One region of the Bacillus sp. PK3-037 genome, then DNA from elsewhere that is predicted to be linked to it. Evidence: riboswitches for the same ligand, from Rfam matches in the RefSeq annotation. Region 1 holds a riboswitch; each other region holds the start of a gene.
What was found. A riboswitch is a leader RNA that binds a small molecule or an ion and turns the genes downstream of it on or off. The one in region 1 is predicted to bind thiamine pyrophosphate.

Region 1 (3,947 bases):
ATGGCTCCGCCGTGCATTTTAACACCGGTGGCGAGAAATTCAAGCGGGGACATTTTGCCGTCCATTCCGACGCAGTCGATGACGACATCTGCACCGCCCTGTGTGATTTCTTTCAAATATGAACCGGCGTTTTCATGATGTTCGAAATTAACGATTTCTACATTGTTTGTTTTTTTGGCGTGCTGAAGGCGATAGTCTACATAATCCACTGCAATGACTCTTTTGGCGCCTTTCATCCATGCGAATTTTTGCGCGAGCAGCCCGACAGGACCGCAGCCGAGAATAATGACGGTATCTCCCTCTTTTACTCCTGCGTTGTCTACGCTCCAATAGGCTGTCGACATAGCGTCTGAAAGCAATACCAATTTCTCATCTTCTACTTCACAGTCATCAGGCAGTTTAAAGGGAGTGAAGTTAGCATAGGGGACGCGCATGTATTCAGCCTGGCCTCCGGGATAGCCGCCTGCTGAGTCTGAATAGCCAAAATAAGCGCCGACTTCGCCGTTTGCATTTGAATTGTCACATTGGCTTTCAAGCTGGTTTTTGCAGAAAAAACATTCGCCGCAGCTGACGTTAAACGGTATGATGACACGATCGCCTTTTTTAACCTTGTGAACGTCGGGGCCTGTTTCTTCAACAATGCCCATTGGTTCATGGCCGATGATATAATCTTCAGGAAAATTGGGAACCATGCCGTGAATTAGGTGTAAATCAGATCCGCAGATTGCTGTGGTTGTCAGTTTGACGATGATATCATCAGGTTTTTTGATTTCTGGCGCTTTTACCTCTTTGACGCGGACGTCTTTAATGCCTTGATACGTAACAGCTTTCATTCATAATGTCTCCTTATTGTTTAGTGATCGGGCGTTGCGAATGTTCCGAGACGGTTCGTGTGATCGGGGAAAAGTTTTAGCCCGGCGATATCAACGGCTGTTTGTGCTGATTTCATATCGATTTGAAATTGTTTGTCCAAGTCAGAAGGGAAAAGCCAGCCTTTTTCCATCATGAGCTGTGATAATTCTCCGTGCAGGTAAATAGCGGCGTCCAATTGATTGCGCAATGCTGTTCTGAGTTCTGGGCTTGCGGTTTCCGTGATGGCGACAGCATAATTTTTGATACCGGTTTTTACGGAAATTAAGAAATCGAGGGCAAGTGCTGAATCAGTAAGGTCAGGCATGCCTTTTGCGTTTTTCGGGTCTAAGAAATCGTTCAATGACAGTCACCTCCTGTTATTGTCGGGGCCTTTTGATAGAGGCTCTGAAGCTCAGTTACGTCCCGTACAGACTGCTGTACATCCTTCTCCATAAGGGCTCTCAGTTCCTGATCGAACACCAGTCCCTGCATCATTTTTGATTTAAGTAAACATACGGTTTTGAAGTTGAGGATTTCGTGTAAATCAACTGTTTCGTGGTTTGCCAAACGGTCTTGTTCCATTTTTTCGGTCACCTCCTGATTCAAAGGTATTTTTACCTTGTATCATGCTTTTATGCGAAAGTGCTATAATGGGTAAAATATTTTCTTGGGGGAGTCGAATGATGAAACAGATTATTGCGATGGGCGGCGGAGGTTTTTCAATGGAACCAGATCATCTCGTTCTTGATCAATTTATCATTAATCAATCAAAGCAGCCCTCACCTCGCATTTGTTTTTTGCCAACGGCAAGCGGGGATGCGGAGAATTATGTTCAGCGGTTTTATCATGCTTTTCAAAAGCTTGATTGTGACCCGTCTCATTTGTCTTTATTTAAGCCGCCGACAACAGATTTAGCCTCCTTTATTATGGAGAAAGATGTGATTTATGTCGGCGGGGGAAATACAAGAAATTTGCTGGTGCTGTGGAAGGAGTGGGGACTGGATCACATATTGAAAAAAGCTTGGGAGAACGGGATTATTTTAGCGGGATTAAGTGCAGGTGCGATCTGCTGGTTTGAAGAAGGTGTGACGGATTCTGCCGGACCGCTGACCGGTTTGAAAAGCTTGGGTTTTTTGCAAGGCAGTTTTTGTCCTCATTATGATGGTGAAAAGGATCGGAGACCTGCATATCATCACATGATATCAGCGAAAGCGTTGAGCAGCGGTTATGCAGCGGATGATGGAGCAGCTCTTCATTTTATTGATGATCAGTTTTTTCAGGCTGTGAGTTCAAGATCTGATGCAAAAGCGTATCGGGTGGTGCTTCATGAAAATGAAATCTCTGAAAGAGCATTGCCGATTACATATTTGTCTTGAATTTGCTGAATATTTTATACATTGCTCTTTTTTTCAGTTTGTTTTTATGATACGATAAGTGCGAAATTAATAGTTACTGGGGGTGCCCGCTGACGGGCTGAGAGAGAAGATATGCTTCTTAACCCTTTGGACCTGATCTGGTTCGTACCAGCGTGGGGAAGTAGAGGAATTGTTTTTATTATTGCTGAATACTGCAATAATATGTTTCTTTCTGACTGTAACCGGGTTCATTCAATTGAATCCGGTTTTTTGTGCTGGTTATGGGCTTGATTTTGTCCTTTCAAACAAAGAGAGGGGAAGGATAAGTGATGCAAAATCATTCAGTGCAGCAAGCCAACATTTCCATTATGTCGAGTTTTTCAGGGAGTAAAAAAGTATATGTAGAGGGGGCTTCGCCGGATATTCAAGTGCCGATGAGAGAAATCGAACTCAGTCCGACGACAGGATCATTCGGCGAAGAGGAAAACGCGCCGGTTCGTGTCTATGATACAAGCGGACCGTATACGGACCCCGATGTAAAAATTAATATTCAAGAAGGTTTAAAACCGCTTCGCCACAAGTGGATCACTGGGCGCGGCGATGTTGAGGAATACGATGGACGTGCTGTGAAGCCAGAAGACAACGGCTATAAAAAGGCTAACCCTCATGTAAGCTATCCCGGATTAAAGCGGAAGCCGCTGCGGGCGAAAACGGGTCAAAATGTCACTCAAATGCATTATGCGAAAAAGGGGATGATTACCCCTGAAATGGAGTTTATCGCTATTCGTGAGCATGTGACTCCCGAATTTGTCAGAGAGGAAGTAGCCAGCGGCCGGGCGATTATTCCAGCAAATATTAATCATCCGGAAAGTGAACCAATGATTATCGGCCGAAATTTCCATGTGAAAATTAATGCGAATATCGGGAATTCAGCGGTTACATCTTCGATTGAAGAAGAAGTGGAAAAAATGACGTGGGCAATTCGCTGGGGAGCAGATACGATGATGGATCTTTCCACAGGGAAAGACATTCATACGACGCGTGAATGGATTATCCGAAATTGCCCGGTTCCTGTTGGCACCGTTCCGATCTATCAAGCGCTTGAAAAAGTAAACGGTGTAGCGGAGGATTTAACATGGGAAATTTACCGTGACACGCTGATTGAGCAGGCTGAACAGGGTGTGGATTATTTTACGATTCACGCGGGTGTTTTGCTGCGATATGTGCCGCTAACTGCTAAACGGACAACGGGAATTGTGTCACGCGGAGGAGCGATTATGGCACAGTGGTGTCTGGCTCATCATCAGGAAAGCTTTCTGTATACTCATTTTGAAGAAATCTGTGAAATTATGAAAACATATGATATTGCCTTTTCTCTTGGAGACGGGCTTCGCCCAGGGTCAATTGCCGATGCCAATGACGAAGCGCAGTTTGCTGAATTAGAGACGCTTGGAGAACTCACGCAAATTGCCTGGAAGCATGATGTTCAGGTGATGATTGAGGGGCCGGGTCATGTGCCGATGCATAAAATCAAGGAGAACGTCGATAAACAAATGGAAATCTGTAAAGAAGCGCCTTTTTACACGCTAGGACCGCTGACGACGGATATTGCACCGGGTTATGACCACATTACATCAGCGATCGGAGCGGCGATGATCGGCTGGTACGGTACGGCCATGCTTTGTTATGTGACGCCGAAGGAGCATCTGGGGCTGCCAAACCGTGAAGATGTGCGGGAAG
Region 2 (3,947 bases), 680 kb from region 1:
AGTGTATTACATAGGCGGGAGTGAAGCTTTACCGCCGCCATTATCAAAAGACGAGGAGCAGGTTCTATTAATGAAGCTCCCAAGCGGCGACCAGGCGGCCCGTGCTATTTTGATCGAACGCAACCTGCGGCTTGTCGTCTATATCGCACGGAAATTTGAAAACACGGGAATTAATATTGAAGATTTAATCAGCATAGGCACCATTGGTTTAATCAAAGCTGTGAATACCTTCAATCCGGAAAAGAAAATCAAGCTGGCTACATATGCCTCTCGCTGTATTGAGAATGAGATCCTGATGTATTTAAGGAGAAACAACAAAATCCGTTCAGAAGTTTCTTTTGATGAACCGCTTAATATTGATTGGGACGGCAATGAGCTTCTGCTTTCTGATGTGCTGGGCACGGATGACGACATCATCACAAAGGACATTGAAGCAAATGTGGATAAAAAGCTTCTAAAAAAAGCGCTCGAACAGTTAAATGAGAGGGAGAAACAAATCATGGAACTGCGTTTTGGGCTTGTCGGCGAAGAGGAAAAGACCCAAAAGGATGTTGCGGATATGATGGGGATTTCCCAATCCTATATTTCCCGTCTGGAAAAAAGAATCATTAAAAGATTGCGAAAAGAATTCAACAAAATGGTGTAAAAAATTTTTGCGGGTTAATCCCTTGATTCTACAAGGATTTCCCAATTATGACTATTTTTCGGTTTGAGTGCAGTGCATATTTTTCCCACCCGAGGAGATACTTAACGTTGTACAGCAGCTCCTGTAGGGAGGGAAAAAAGTGTCGAGAAATAAAGTCGAAATCTGCGGGGTGGATACCTCCAAATTACCCGTACTCAAGAATGAAGAGATGAGAAAGCTGTTTAGGCAATTGCAGGACGAAGGTGATGATTCAGCCAGAGAAAAGCTTGTAAACGGGAACTTGCGTCTTGTCTTAAGTGTCATTCAAAGATTTAATAACAGAGGGGAGTATGTTGATGACTTATTTCAAGTCGGCTGCATCGGACTAATGAAATCCATTGATAATTTTGATCTAAGCCACAATGTTAAGTTTTCAACATACGCTGTACCTATGATTATCGGAGAAATCCGCAGGTATTTGCGCGATAATAACCCGATACGTGTCTCGAGATCACTCAGGGATATCGCATATAAGGCACTTCAGGTAAGAGAGCGGTTAATCAGTGAGACAAGCAAGGAGCCGACGGCAGAGGATATCGCCAAAGTTCTTGAAGTACCGCACGAAGAAATCGTGTTCGCACTCGACGCCATTCAAGATCCGGTATCTCTTTTTGAACCGATCTACAATGACGGCGGAGATCCGATTTATGTCATGGATCAAATCAGTGATGAACGCAACAAAGATACACAATGGATTGAAGAGCTGGCTTTGAAAGAAGGCATGAGAAGACTGAACGAGAGGGAAAAAATGATTTTAAGAAAACGGTTCTTCCAAGGAAAAACGCAAATGGAAGTAGCTGAAGAAATCGGCATTTCCCAGGCACAGGTGTCCAGACTGGAAAAGGCAGCAATTAAACAAATGAATAAGAATATTCATCAATAGCATGCACGCCGAAAGCCTTTAAAACAATTTCTGTTTTAAAGGCTTTTCTATTTGGAAACGAGCGGTTTACGTTTTCGAAAAAGTAAGGTATCCTAGTCCGTACACAGTTTTGTGAAAATTAAAATAATTATTCGGCTTGGAAAGAGGAGGACCACAATGATTTTGCAGCTTGACAATGTCTCACTAAAACGGAATGGAAAATGGATACTAAAGGATATTCACTGGAAAGTAGAAGAAAAGGAGAATTGGGTGCTTTACGGATTAAACGGAGCTGGGAAGACCGCGCTGTTAAATATGTTATGCTCTTACTATTTTCCGACAGCAGGCGAGATGCAGGTGCTTGGTCATGTATTCGGAAAAACGGAGCTGGGAGATAAACTCAGACGAAAAATCGGCCTTGTCTCAGCGGGTCTTCAGCAAAAATTGTATCCGGCAGATTCAGCTTTTGAAATTGCTCTAAGCGGGGCATATGCTTCGATTGGCTTGTATGAAACACCAAGTGCGGAAATCAGAGAAAAAGCGATTGCCCTGCTCGAGGACTTAGGAGCCATTGATTATGCCGACCGCCGCTACGAAACTCTTTCTCAGGGAGAGAAACAAAGAGCTTTAATCGCAAGAGCGCTAATGGCTGATCCGGAGCTGCTTATACTGGACGAACCAGTTACAGGACTTGATTTTATCGCCCGGGAAAAACTGTTAGATACGATTACGCACATTGCAAGCAGGGAAAATGCGCCGTCTATTCTTTATGTTACACATCATGCGGAAGAAATTTTGCCGATTTTTGATAAAGCCCTCTTGTTAAAAAAGGGAAAAGTTTTTAGGTCAGGACAAATGAAAGACATGCTGACAGACGAATCACTTTCTTCTTTTTTTGATACGCCGATCCGTGTATTCTGGAATCAGGATCGCCCGTTTTTAACAAGAGCTGAGCCGGTGACAAATGCATAACAACATACGATTCATCCTGGGGGTGCTTTCGAAGCTGAGAGAGACGCTTGTCTCAACCCTTATTGACCTGATCTGGATCATACCAGCGGAGGGAAGCGGTGAAAAAAGCGGAGAATGCAGCAGCTTGCACTCTGCTTTCTTTATTAAGCCGTTTCATGAATATGAAACGGCTTTTTTCTTATTAAAAATAGGAGCGGATAACATGATTGATCAAGTAGAGTCTTTACTAAAAAAAGCGGAAGAACAAAAGGACGAGCTCATTGAGCTTGCGAAAACGCTGATTTCTTTTAAAACACCGGCGCCGCCTGCGAGAAATACAGACAGCATCCAAACATGGATTGCGCAGTTTTTGCTTGAACGGGGCTTTTCCATCGACAAATGGGACGTTTATCCAGGAGATCCCAATGTTGTGGGTGTTTTAAAAGGAACAAATTCAGCCGCCTATCAAAGTTTAATCATCAATGGGCATGTCGATGTGGCAGAGGTAAAAGAGGGCGAGGACTGGGTGCATGACCCATTTTGCCCCAGTGAGAAAAACGGTTTCTTAATCGGCCGGGGCGCTTCAGATATGAAAGGCGGAATGGCCTGTGTGCTGTTTGCTTTAAAGCTGATTCGTGAAGCGGGCGTTGAGCTCCCGGGCGATTTGATTCTGCAATCGGTCATCGGGGAGGAAGTCGGAGAGGCCGGCACGCTTGAATGCTGCAAAAAGGGCTATCACGCAGACTTTGCAGTTGTGGCGGATACGAGCGATATGCATATTCAAGGCCAAGGCGGAGTGATTACAGGCTGGATCGAAATAAAAAGCAATCAAACGTTTCACGATGGAACAAGACGGAATATGATCCACGCTGGCGGAGGAACATTCGGGGCGAGCGCAATCGAAAAAATGGCAAAAATCATTTCTGGACTCGGTGAGCTGGAGCGACATTGGGCCATTATGAAAAGCTATCCCGGCTTTACCCCCGGTACAAACACCATTAATCCCGCTGTTATAGAAGGAGGCAGACATGCGGCCTTTATAGCGGATGAGTGCCGATTATGGATTACCGTCCATTTTTATCCCAATGAAACGCATGAAGAAGTGGCTGCTGAAATAGAAGATTACATCAACAGGCTGAGTGACAGTGATATTTGGCTGAGGGAAAACCGTCCTGTCTTCAAATGGGGAGGCTCTTCAATGATTGAAGAAAGAGGCGAAATTTTTCCGGCCTTGGAAGTTGATCCGGCTCATCCCGGCGTTTTAGCCCTTACGGCGTCACACGAGGAGATCAAACGGGACCGCCCCGTCATTGACGTTTCTCAAACCGTAACAGATGGGGGATGGCTTTATAATGCCGGTATTCCAAGCGTGATATACGGACCGGGCGATTTATATAATGCTCATGCCGTTAATGAAGAGGTATCGATTAAGCAGCTCGTAGATTATAC
Region 3 (3,947 bases), 300 kb from region 1:
AAAATGCTTTTTTAATGACGCTTATTATTTCTACGATTTCGTTAGGTGTTGTTGTTCCAACCTTAAAGGAAGAACGGATCATGGATTCAAACATCGGGCAGATCATCCTGCTTGTTGCTGTGATTGCTGACTTGGTCACTATGATTCTTCTTGCTGTTTTTTCTTCTTTATACGGAGAGGACAGCGGAAACATGTGGCTCTTGATGATCCTGTTCGCAGCCGGAGTAGTGCTCTACTTCTTCGGTCGGATCTTTAAACACCGTTCTTTTGTTCAGTCCATGTCAAAAGGGACGATCCAGATCGGTACTCGTGCTATTTTCACCTTAATTATCGTACTGGTGGCTCTGTCTGAATCACTGGGGGCAGAAAATATTCTCGGCGCTTTCTTAGCGGGCGTGCTTGTTTCCTTGCTCTCGCCGAACAAGGAACTGGTTCAGCAGCTTGATTCCTTCGGCTACGGGTTCTTAATACCGATTTTCTTTGTGATGGTCGGTGTAAAATTGGATATTTGGACACTTTTTCAGGACCCGAAAATTTTAGTGATGATTCCGCTGCTGCTTATGGCGCTGCTAGTAAGCAAAATTCTTCCTGTCCTGTACTTGAAGAAATGGTATGATAACCGCACGATATTGGCGTCTGGTTTCCTGCTGACATCAACGCTTTCTCTTGTGATTGCAGCCGCGACAATCGGCCAGCAGCTTCATGTCATCAGCGCGAATATGTCAGGAGCGCTTACGCTGGTGGCGGTTATTGCAAGTATTTTTACGCCGGTCGGTTTTAAAAAGCTGTACAAAAAACAGGAGCAGCCGGAGGAGAAAAAGAAGATCACATTTATCGGCGCTAATCAAATGACACTGCCTGTGACACTTGAATTGCCTGAGAACGAGTATGAAGTGCGTGTCGTGCACGTTTATCAAGAAAACGCTGAGGAAAAGCTGTCAGACTCAGTATTTTCCGTCGAAACGATTTCTGATTATGAGCATCAAACCCTTGAATCGCTCGGTATATTTGATACAGAAATCCTTGTGGTGGCGACAGGGGATGAAGACATGAATACGGACATCGCACTATACGCCAAAGAAAAAGGAACAGAAAGAGTCATTGCCAGCACCGGATCACCGGAGAACGAAGCGAAATTGAAAGAGCAGGGCATCAGCATCTTTTCCATCTTGCTGTCGACCAAAACGCTGCTTCGCGCGCTGATAGAAGCGCCTGGCGTCATGAAACTGCTTACGAACCAGGAGTCTTCGCTGTATCAAATTAATATGGAAAACAGCAAATACGATGGCGTGATTCTCCGTGAATTCCCTTTAACAGGCGACGTGATTTTTGTCAGGATTTTCCGGGGTGTGGACAGCATCGTTCCTCACGGCGATACAAGACTGAAAATCGGAGACCGCTTAATTGTCACCGGATCACGCGGGTACGTAACGGATCTTAAGAAAACATTGGAAGGATAATATCTTGACCAAATAAGGATTCGTGTTAATATAGAGGTGCAGAACAATTCAATATGTATTCGTAAAACCACTAGGGGTGTCCTTTATAAGGGCTGAGATAAAAGTGTGACTTTTAGACCCTCATAACTTGAACAGGTTCAGACCTGCGTAGGGAAGTGGAGCGGTATTTGTGTTATATAACTATGCCAATTCCAAACCACTTTTCCTTGCGGGAAAGTGGTTTTTTTATTATCAGACAGGGGGAATGACGTGTGAAGTTTTCAGAAGAATGCCGCAGTGCAGCCGCAGAATGGTGGGAAGGCAGCTTTGTCCATCCATTTGTTCAGGGGATCGGTGACGGAACCCTACCGATCGACCGCTTTAAATATTACGTGCTTCAGGATTCTTACTATTTAACTCATTTTGCAAAGGTGCAATCGTTCGGAGCCGCTTATGCGAAGGACCTTTATACAACGGGACGTATGGCCAGCCATGCTCAAGGTACATATGAAGCGGAGATGGCGCTTCATCGCGAGTTTACGGAGCTTTTGGAAATCAGTGAGGAAGAACGGAAGTCATTTAAGCCATCTCCTACCGCTTACTCCTATACATCCCATATGTACCGTTCGGTTTTGAGCGGGAACTTTGCAGAAATCTTGGCAGCTCTTCTCCCGTGCTATTGGCTTTATTATGAGGTTGGTGAGAAATTGCTGACATGTGATCCGGGGCATCCGATTTACCAGAAGTGGATTAGCACATACGGCGGTGACTGGTTCAGACAGCAGGTGGAAGAACAAATTAACCGCCTGGATGAGCTGGCGGAAAACAGCACGGAGGAAGTGCGCGCCAAGATGAAAGAGAATTTCGTTATTTCGAGCTATTATGAATATCAGTTCTGGGGTATGGCTTATCGAAAAGAAGGCTGGTCAGACAGCGGCGTAAAAGAGGTGGAAGGGCTTGGAGCTGCACGCCATAACTGATGACCGCAAGCCGGTTAAAGATCTAGCGAGATCAATTATAGCCATTCAGGATGAGGTTGATTTCATCCATATTCGTGAACGGTCTAAATCGGCGGCTGACATTTTGAAACTGCTGGAGCTTATTTCTGAAGGCGGTGTTGATAAGCAAAAGCTGGTGATGAATGGCCGGGTTGATATTGCGCTTTTTTCAAATATTCATCGCGTTCAGCTGCCGAGCAGCAGCTTTTCGCCGAAACAAGTAAGAGCCAGATTTCCTCACCTGCACATTGGGCGATCGGTGCATTCACTGGAGGAAGCGCTTCAGGCAGAAAAGGAAGACGCTGATTATGTTTTGTTCGGCCATGTGTATGAAACGGATTGCAAACAAGGCTTTGAGGGCAGAGGCGTGTCTTTGCTTTCAGAAATCAAACAGAGGATCTCGATTCCGGTTATTGCAATTGGCGGAATGACACCTGCCAGATTAAGAGAAGTGAAACAAGCAGGTTCAGACGGTATCGCTGTCATGTCCGGAATTTTTTCTTCCGATGATCCTTTGGAAGCTGCCAGACGATATTCCCGCAAGCTAAAGGAGATTCAGTATGAAAAGGCATTATGATGCAGTTGTCATTGGAGGCGGAATTATTGGTTCCGCGATAGCTTATCAGTTGGCAAAAGAAAAGAAAAACACCTCATTGCTTGAAAGCGGAACAATCGGCGGCAGAACAACAAGCTCCGCGGCAGGGATGCTTGGCGCCCATGCCGAGTGCGAGGAGCGGGATGCGTTTTTTGATTTCGCCATGCACAGTCAGCGTTTGTATCAGAGTCTTGGAGAGGAGCTGTTTGCATTATCCGGCATTGATATCAGAAGGCATGATGGCGGTATGTTTAAGCTTGCATTCTCCGAAGAAGACGTGTCACGCCTGAGACGGATGGACGATTTGGATTCTGTCAGCTGGCATACAAAAGAAGAAGTGCTGGAAAAAGAGCCGTATACGGCCGGTGAGATTTACGGGGCGAGCTTTATTCAGGACGATGTTCATGTTGAGCCTTATTTTGTATGCAAGGCATACGCTAAATCGGCTAAAGCGCTTGGTACGGAAATTTTTGAGCATACTCCCGTTCTCGATGTGACGCGTGGCGGTGAATCCATTTTGGTCAAAACAGCGTCCGGTGACGTGCATGCGGACCATGTCGTGATTGCCAGCGGGGTCTGGAGCGGGATGTTTTTTAAACAGCTCGGGTTGAACCAGTTATTTTTTCCTGTAAAAGGAGAGTGCCTGTCTGTTTGGAATGATGATATTCCGCTGACAAAAACACTTTATCATGATCATTGCTATATTGTACCGAGAAAAAGCGGCAGACTGGTTGTCGGCGCGACGATGAAACCTGGTGATTGGAGCGATAAGCCGGATCTTGGCGGACTTCAGTCGGTTATGGAAAAAGCGAAAACGATGCTGCCGGCGATTCAGAATATGAAGGTTGATCGTTTTTGGGCGGGACTGCGTCCGGGGACAAAGGACGGAAAACCATACATTGGAAGACACCCTGA
Region 4 (3,947 bases), 460 kb from region 1:
TTCATCGTTGTCACCAATTGTCTGATTGGATTGGTGATATGGCGGGCGAGTAAGCTGCCGGCAAAGAAGGAAGCGATACAGACAGCCACGCTGGCCGCAATTAAGATGATTCTTAGCAGAAGAAGACTCTCTCCTGTATGCTCCAGCCTTTCCACGAGCTGAAGAGATACGACTTGTCCGTCTGTCCAAATGACCGGGACAGATGCTGCTGCAAACAGTTTGCCTTCATGCTTTGTCACGTCTGTCGTTTCCCCGCTGTGAAAAGAAAGAGGGAAGTCTTTATATACTTTTTCCTTTGTGATGGTCATGACGGCTTTCCGATCCGCATTCACTACCCGCACCATTCCGTTTGCCGGAAGATAGGCCTGCAGCATATCCTGCAAAGCCACTCCTTGTGTTTCGGCGGTATGCAGAGCTTCGGCGATATTGTCCGTTTCATCGGCAAGACGGGCCGCATCCTTTGAGGTGAGTGCCGATGAAAAAATGAGATAGACCGCAGTATGGACCAACACTAATAAAATCAACAGCCAAATGGATGTATAAAGATGAATCTTTGTCTTCAGCTTCATCATTTACCCCTTAATGGTATAGCCGACCCCGCGTACGGTGTGAATCAGCTGTTTTTCGTAAGGATAGTCCAATTTTTTTCTGATATATCTTATGTACACGTCGACGACATTTGTATCTCCGAGGTAATCAAACCCCCATACAGAGCTGAGAATTTGCTCTCTCGTCAGCACTTGCTGCGGATGCTTCAGCATATAGACGAGCAAATCAAATTCCCGGGGCGTTAATTCAACCTCTTTGTCTCCCCGTCTGACTTCACGTGTTTTCTCGTTCACCTGCAAATCGTCATATGTCAAAAATGTGCCGATATCCTCTGTTTTGCTTCCGGTTTGGCGTAGTGCCGCTCTGATTCTGGCAAGCAATTCTTCTATTTCAAACGGCTTGGTAACATAGTCATTCGCACCGATGTCAAGCCCCGTTACCTTATCTGGAACGCTGTCGCGGGCTGTTAATAAAATAACCGGTGTCTCTTGATCCGTTTTCCTCAACCGGCGCAGCACTTCAAGCCCGCTCAACCCTGGCAGCATGACATCGAGCAGCAATAGGGAATACGAACCTTCCGTGGCCGCGTTAAGTCCTTCAGAGCCATTATGTTTGATGGTGACGCTGTATCCTTCATATTCCAATTCAAGCTGAAGGACCCTCGCGATTTTTTCTTCATCTTCTACAATTAAGATGTGCCCTTTTTCCAATTCCGATCATCCTCTCATGTTCCTATATGAAAAAAATGATTTCATTGTTTACAAAATGATTCTTATCATCTATTATGATGTCAAAATAAAAAATTGTATACGGAAAGCACTAGGGGTGCTGTTATGGCTGAGATAAAGCGCGCAAAATCGCGCTTTGATCCCTTATGACCCGATCTGGATAATACCAGCGTGGGGAAGTGCAGGTTGACCGAAAGGTGTATTTTTTTGTGCGCTTACTCGATCTATGACTGCATATTCCCTAAGGATATGCAGTTTTTTATTTCACCAAAAAAACAGGAGGTCAGAGAAATGGACAACTTATGCGGCACAAGCAGAATCGCCGGATTTCGGTTCTCTTTATACCCGATGACAGATGATTTTATCAGTGTGATCAAGTCCGCGCTAAAAAAAACGGATACGTCAAAGGTTTGGACAAAGACCGATCATATCAGCACAGTTTTGCGCGGATCGATCGCTCATGTATTCGACGCCGCTAAAGCCATCTACCTGTATGCAGCAAATAGCGAAAAGCACATTGTCATGAACGGGACGTTTTCCATCGGCTGCCCGGGCGATACCCAAGGAGATACATATCTGAAAGCAGATGAAAAGCGAGTCAATGAAGAATCTGTTCACGACCTGAAAGCAGAGGCTCCATGCCAATTTGCACTGTATCCGATGAATGAGCCGAATTATATGGACATCATCATAAAAGCTGTTGAAATCGCTAAGGCTGACGGCACCTTTGTACAGGGTGTTCATTACGCAAGTGAGCTAGACGGAGATGCACACGACGTGTTCCAGACACTGGAAGACGCTTTCCGCATGGCAAATCAGCAAACAGCCCATGTCACCATGACCGTGAACTTCTCGGCAAACAGTCCATCAAGAAAACAGAAAGCAGGGATAAAATGAAAAGCTGGAAAGTAAAAGAAATTGTTATCATGTCTGTTATCAGTATTGTTTTTGGCATTGTTTATTTAGTATTCACCCATTTCGGAAACGTACTTGCAGGGATGTTCGGGCCCATCGCTTATGAACCGATTTACGGCATTTGGTTTATCGTGTCGGTGATTGCCGCGTACATCATTCGTAAACCGGGCGCGGCCCTTGTTTCAGAAATCATCGCAGCTCTCGTTGAATGTTTGCTGGGAAATCCTTCAGGCCCGATGGTTATCGTGATCGGCATTGTTCAAGGTCTCGGAGCAGAAGCTGTATTTCTTGTGACACGCTGGAAAGCATATTCCCTTCCTGTGCTGCTTCTGGCGGGTATGGGGTCTTCGGTGTCCAGCTTTATTTATGATTTCTTTGTTTCCGGTTATGCGGCGTACTCACCAGGCTATCTGCTCATTATGCTTGTGATCCGTCTCGTTTCAGGTGCGGTCCTGGCCGGCCTTCTCGGAAAAGCTGTCAGCGATTCTCTCGCATATACGGGTGTCTTAAACGGAATGGCACTCGGAAAGGAACTGAAAAAGAAACGGAAACGGGTATCAAATCATGCAAGCCTATAACAAGTTGCTTTCGGTTGACCGGCTTAGCTTTTCATATGAAGAAAACGAGAAACCGATTTTTCAGGATATAACGTTTGAGCTCCAAAAAGGAGAATGCGCTTTATTGTTAGGGCCGAGCGGGTGCGGAAAAAGCTCGCTTGCCCTCTGTTTAAACGGGCTTTACCCTGAAGCTTGCGACGGGATGCTGTCTGGGCATGTATTCTTATTTCAAAAACCGATCACTGACGCTGAAACCTCTGAAACAATCGCTCAGCATGTCGGAGTCGTCTTTCAGGACCCTGATCAGCAGTTTTGTATGCTGACAGTAGAGGATGAAATCGCCTTTGGATTGGAAAATCTGCAAGTCCCCCAAGAAGAAATGGTGAAGAAAATTGATGACGTTCTGGAAAAATTACATATCACTCATGTAAAGGAAAAAACGATTTCCACTCTGTCAGGGGGACTGAAGCAAAAAGTCGCGCTCGCCTGTATTTTGGCGATGCAGCCTGAGACGATTATTCTGGATGAACCGACTTCCCTTTTAGACCCTTATTCAGCACGGGAGTTCGTTCAAATGATCAAAGAGCTTCAGCAGGAAAAAGGCTTCGGCCTTCTCGTGATCGAACATCAGCTTGATGAGTGGGCGCCTTGGGTTGAAAGAACAATCGTACTGGATGGAGCAGGCAAGAAAGCCTTAGACGGGCCGACTAAGGAAATGTTTCAGCATCACTCAAACATGTTAAGAACAATGGGAATCGCTGTGCCAAAAATTTGTGGCTTACAAGAAAATGTGAGCATACCGTTCACATTGTCAAAAGAAACGCTGTTCAAGGAACCCTTCCCTGCTGGGCCTGCTGAAGAAGCGGCGGTTCTTTCTGCTGAACACGCGGTGCAGGTCCAGAACTTATCGTTTTCAAGAGGACAGCAGACCATTTTCAAAGACATCAGTTTTTCATTGCGTGCAGGCTCTTTGACGGCTCTTGTCGGGCCAAACGGCACAGGAAAATCTACGCTGTTGTCTGTTCTCGCCCGTTTGCTCAAACCGAAAAGCGGCAAGATTCTTCTGCATGATAAGCCGCTGGAGTCTTACAAAGAAAAAGAGCTTCGCAAACAAATGGGATTGGTTTTCCAAAATCCAGAGCACCAGTTTGTGACTGACACAGTATATGATGAGCTGCTGTTCGGCCATGCGGCAAAT

Region 2: another riboswitch for thiamine pyrophosphate. It lies ahead of M1D69_RS12725 (acetylornithine deacetylase); the one in region 1 lies ahead of thiC (phosphomethylpyrimidine synthase ThiC).
Region 3: another riboswitch for thiamine pyrophosphate. It lies ahead of tenA (thiaminase II); the one in region 1 lies ahead of thiC (phosphomethylpyrimidine synthase ThiC).
Region 4: another riboswitch for thiamine pyrophosphate. It lies ahead of M1D69_RS13865 (YkoF family thiamine/hydroxymethylpyrimidine-binding protein); the one in region 1 lies ahead of thiC (phosphomethylpyrimidine synthase ThiC).

The regions. Positions count from the first base shown of each region.
Region 1 is NZ_CP096408.1:3,174,785-3,178,731, reverse strand. It holds gene M1D69_RS16380 (zinc-dependent alcohol dehydrogenase) at 1-833, opposite strand, end outside; gene M1D69_RS16375 (spore coat protein) at 854-1,213, opposite strand; gene M1D69_RS16370 (spore coat protein) at 1,210-1,434, opposite strand; gene M1D69_RS16365 (Type 1 glutamine amidotransferase-like domain-containing protein) at 1,536-2,228, shown strand; TPP riboswitch at 2,297-2,404, shown strand; gene thiC (phosphomethylpyrimidine synthase ThiC) at 2,537-3,947, shown strand, end outside.
Region 2 is NZ_CP096408.1:2,496,900-2,500,846, reverse strand. It holds gene sigE (RNA polymerase sporulation sigma factor SigE) at 1-646, shown strand, start outside; gene sigG (RNA polymerase sporulation sigma factor SigG) at 786-1,568, shown strand; gene M1D69_RS12730 (ABC transporter ATP-binding protein) at 1,725-2,519, shown strand; TPP riboswitch at 2,528-2,630, shown strand; gene M1D69_RS12725 (acetylornithine deacetylase) at 2,722-3,947, shown strand, end outside.
Region 3 is NZ_CP096408.1:2,878,766-2,882,712, reverse strand. It holds gene M1D69_RS14855 (monovalent cation:proton antiporter family protein) at 1-1,460, shown strand, start outside; TPP riboswitch at 1,523-1,631, shown strand; gene tenA (thiaminase II) at 1,712-2,419, shown strand; gene tenI (thiazole tautomerase TenI) at 2,397-3,014, shown strand; gene thiO (glycine oxidase ThiO) at 2,998-3,947, shown strand, end outside.
Region 4 is NZ_CP096408.1:2,714,427-2,718,373, forward strand. It holds gene M1D69_RS13855 (ATP-binding protein) at 1-569, opposite strand, end outside; gene M1D69_RS13860 (response regulator transcription factor) at 573-1,259, opposite strand; TPP riboswitch at 1,361-1,472, shown strand; gene M1D69_RS13865 (YkoF family thiamine/hydroxymethylpyrimidine-binding protein) at 1,569-2,174, shown strand; gene M1D69_RS13870 (ECF transporter S component) at 2,171-2,770, shown strand; gene M1D69_RS13875 (ABC transporter ATP-binding protein) at 2,757-3,947, shown strand, end outside.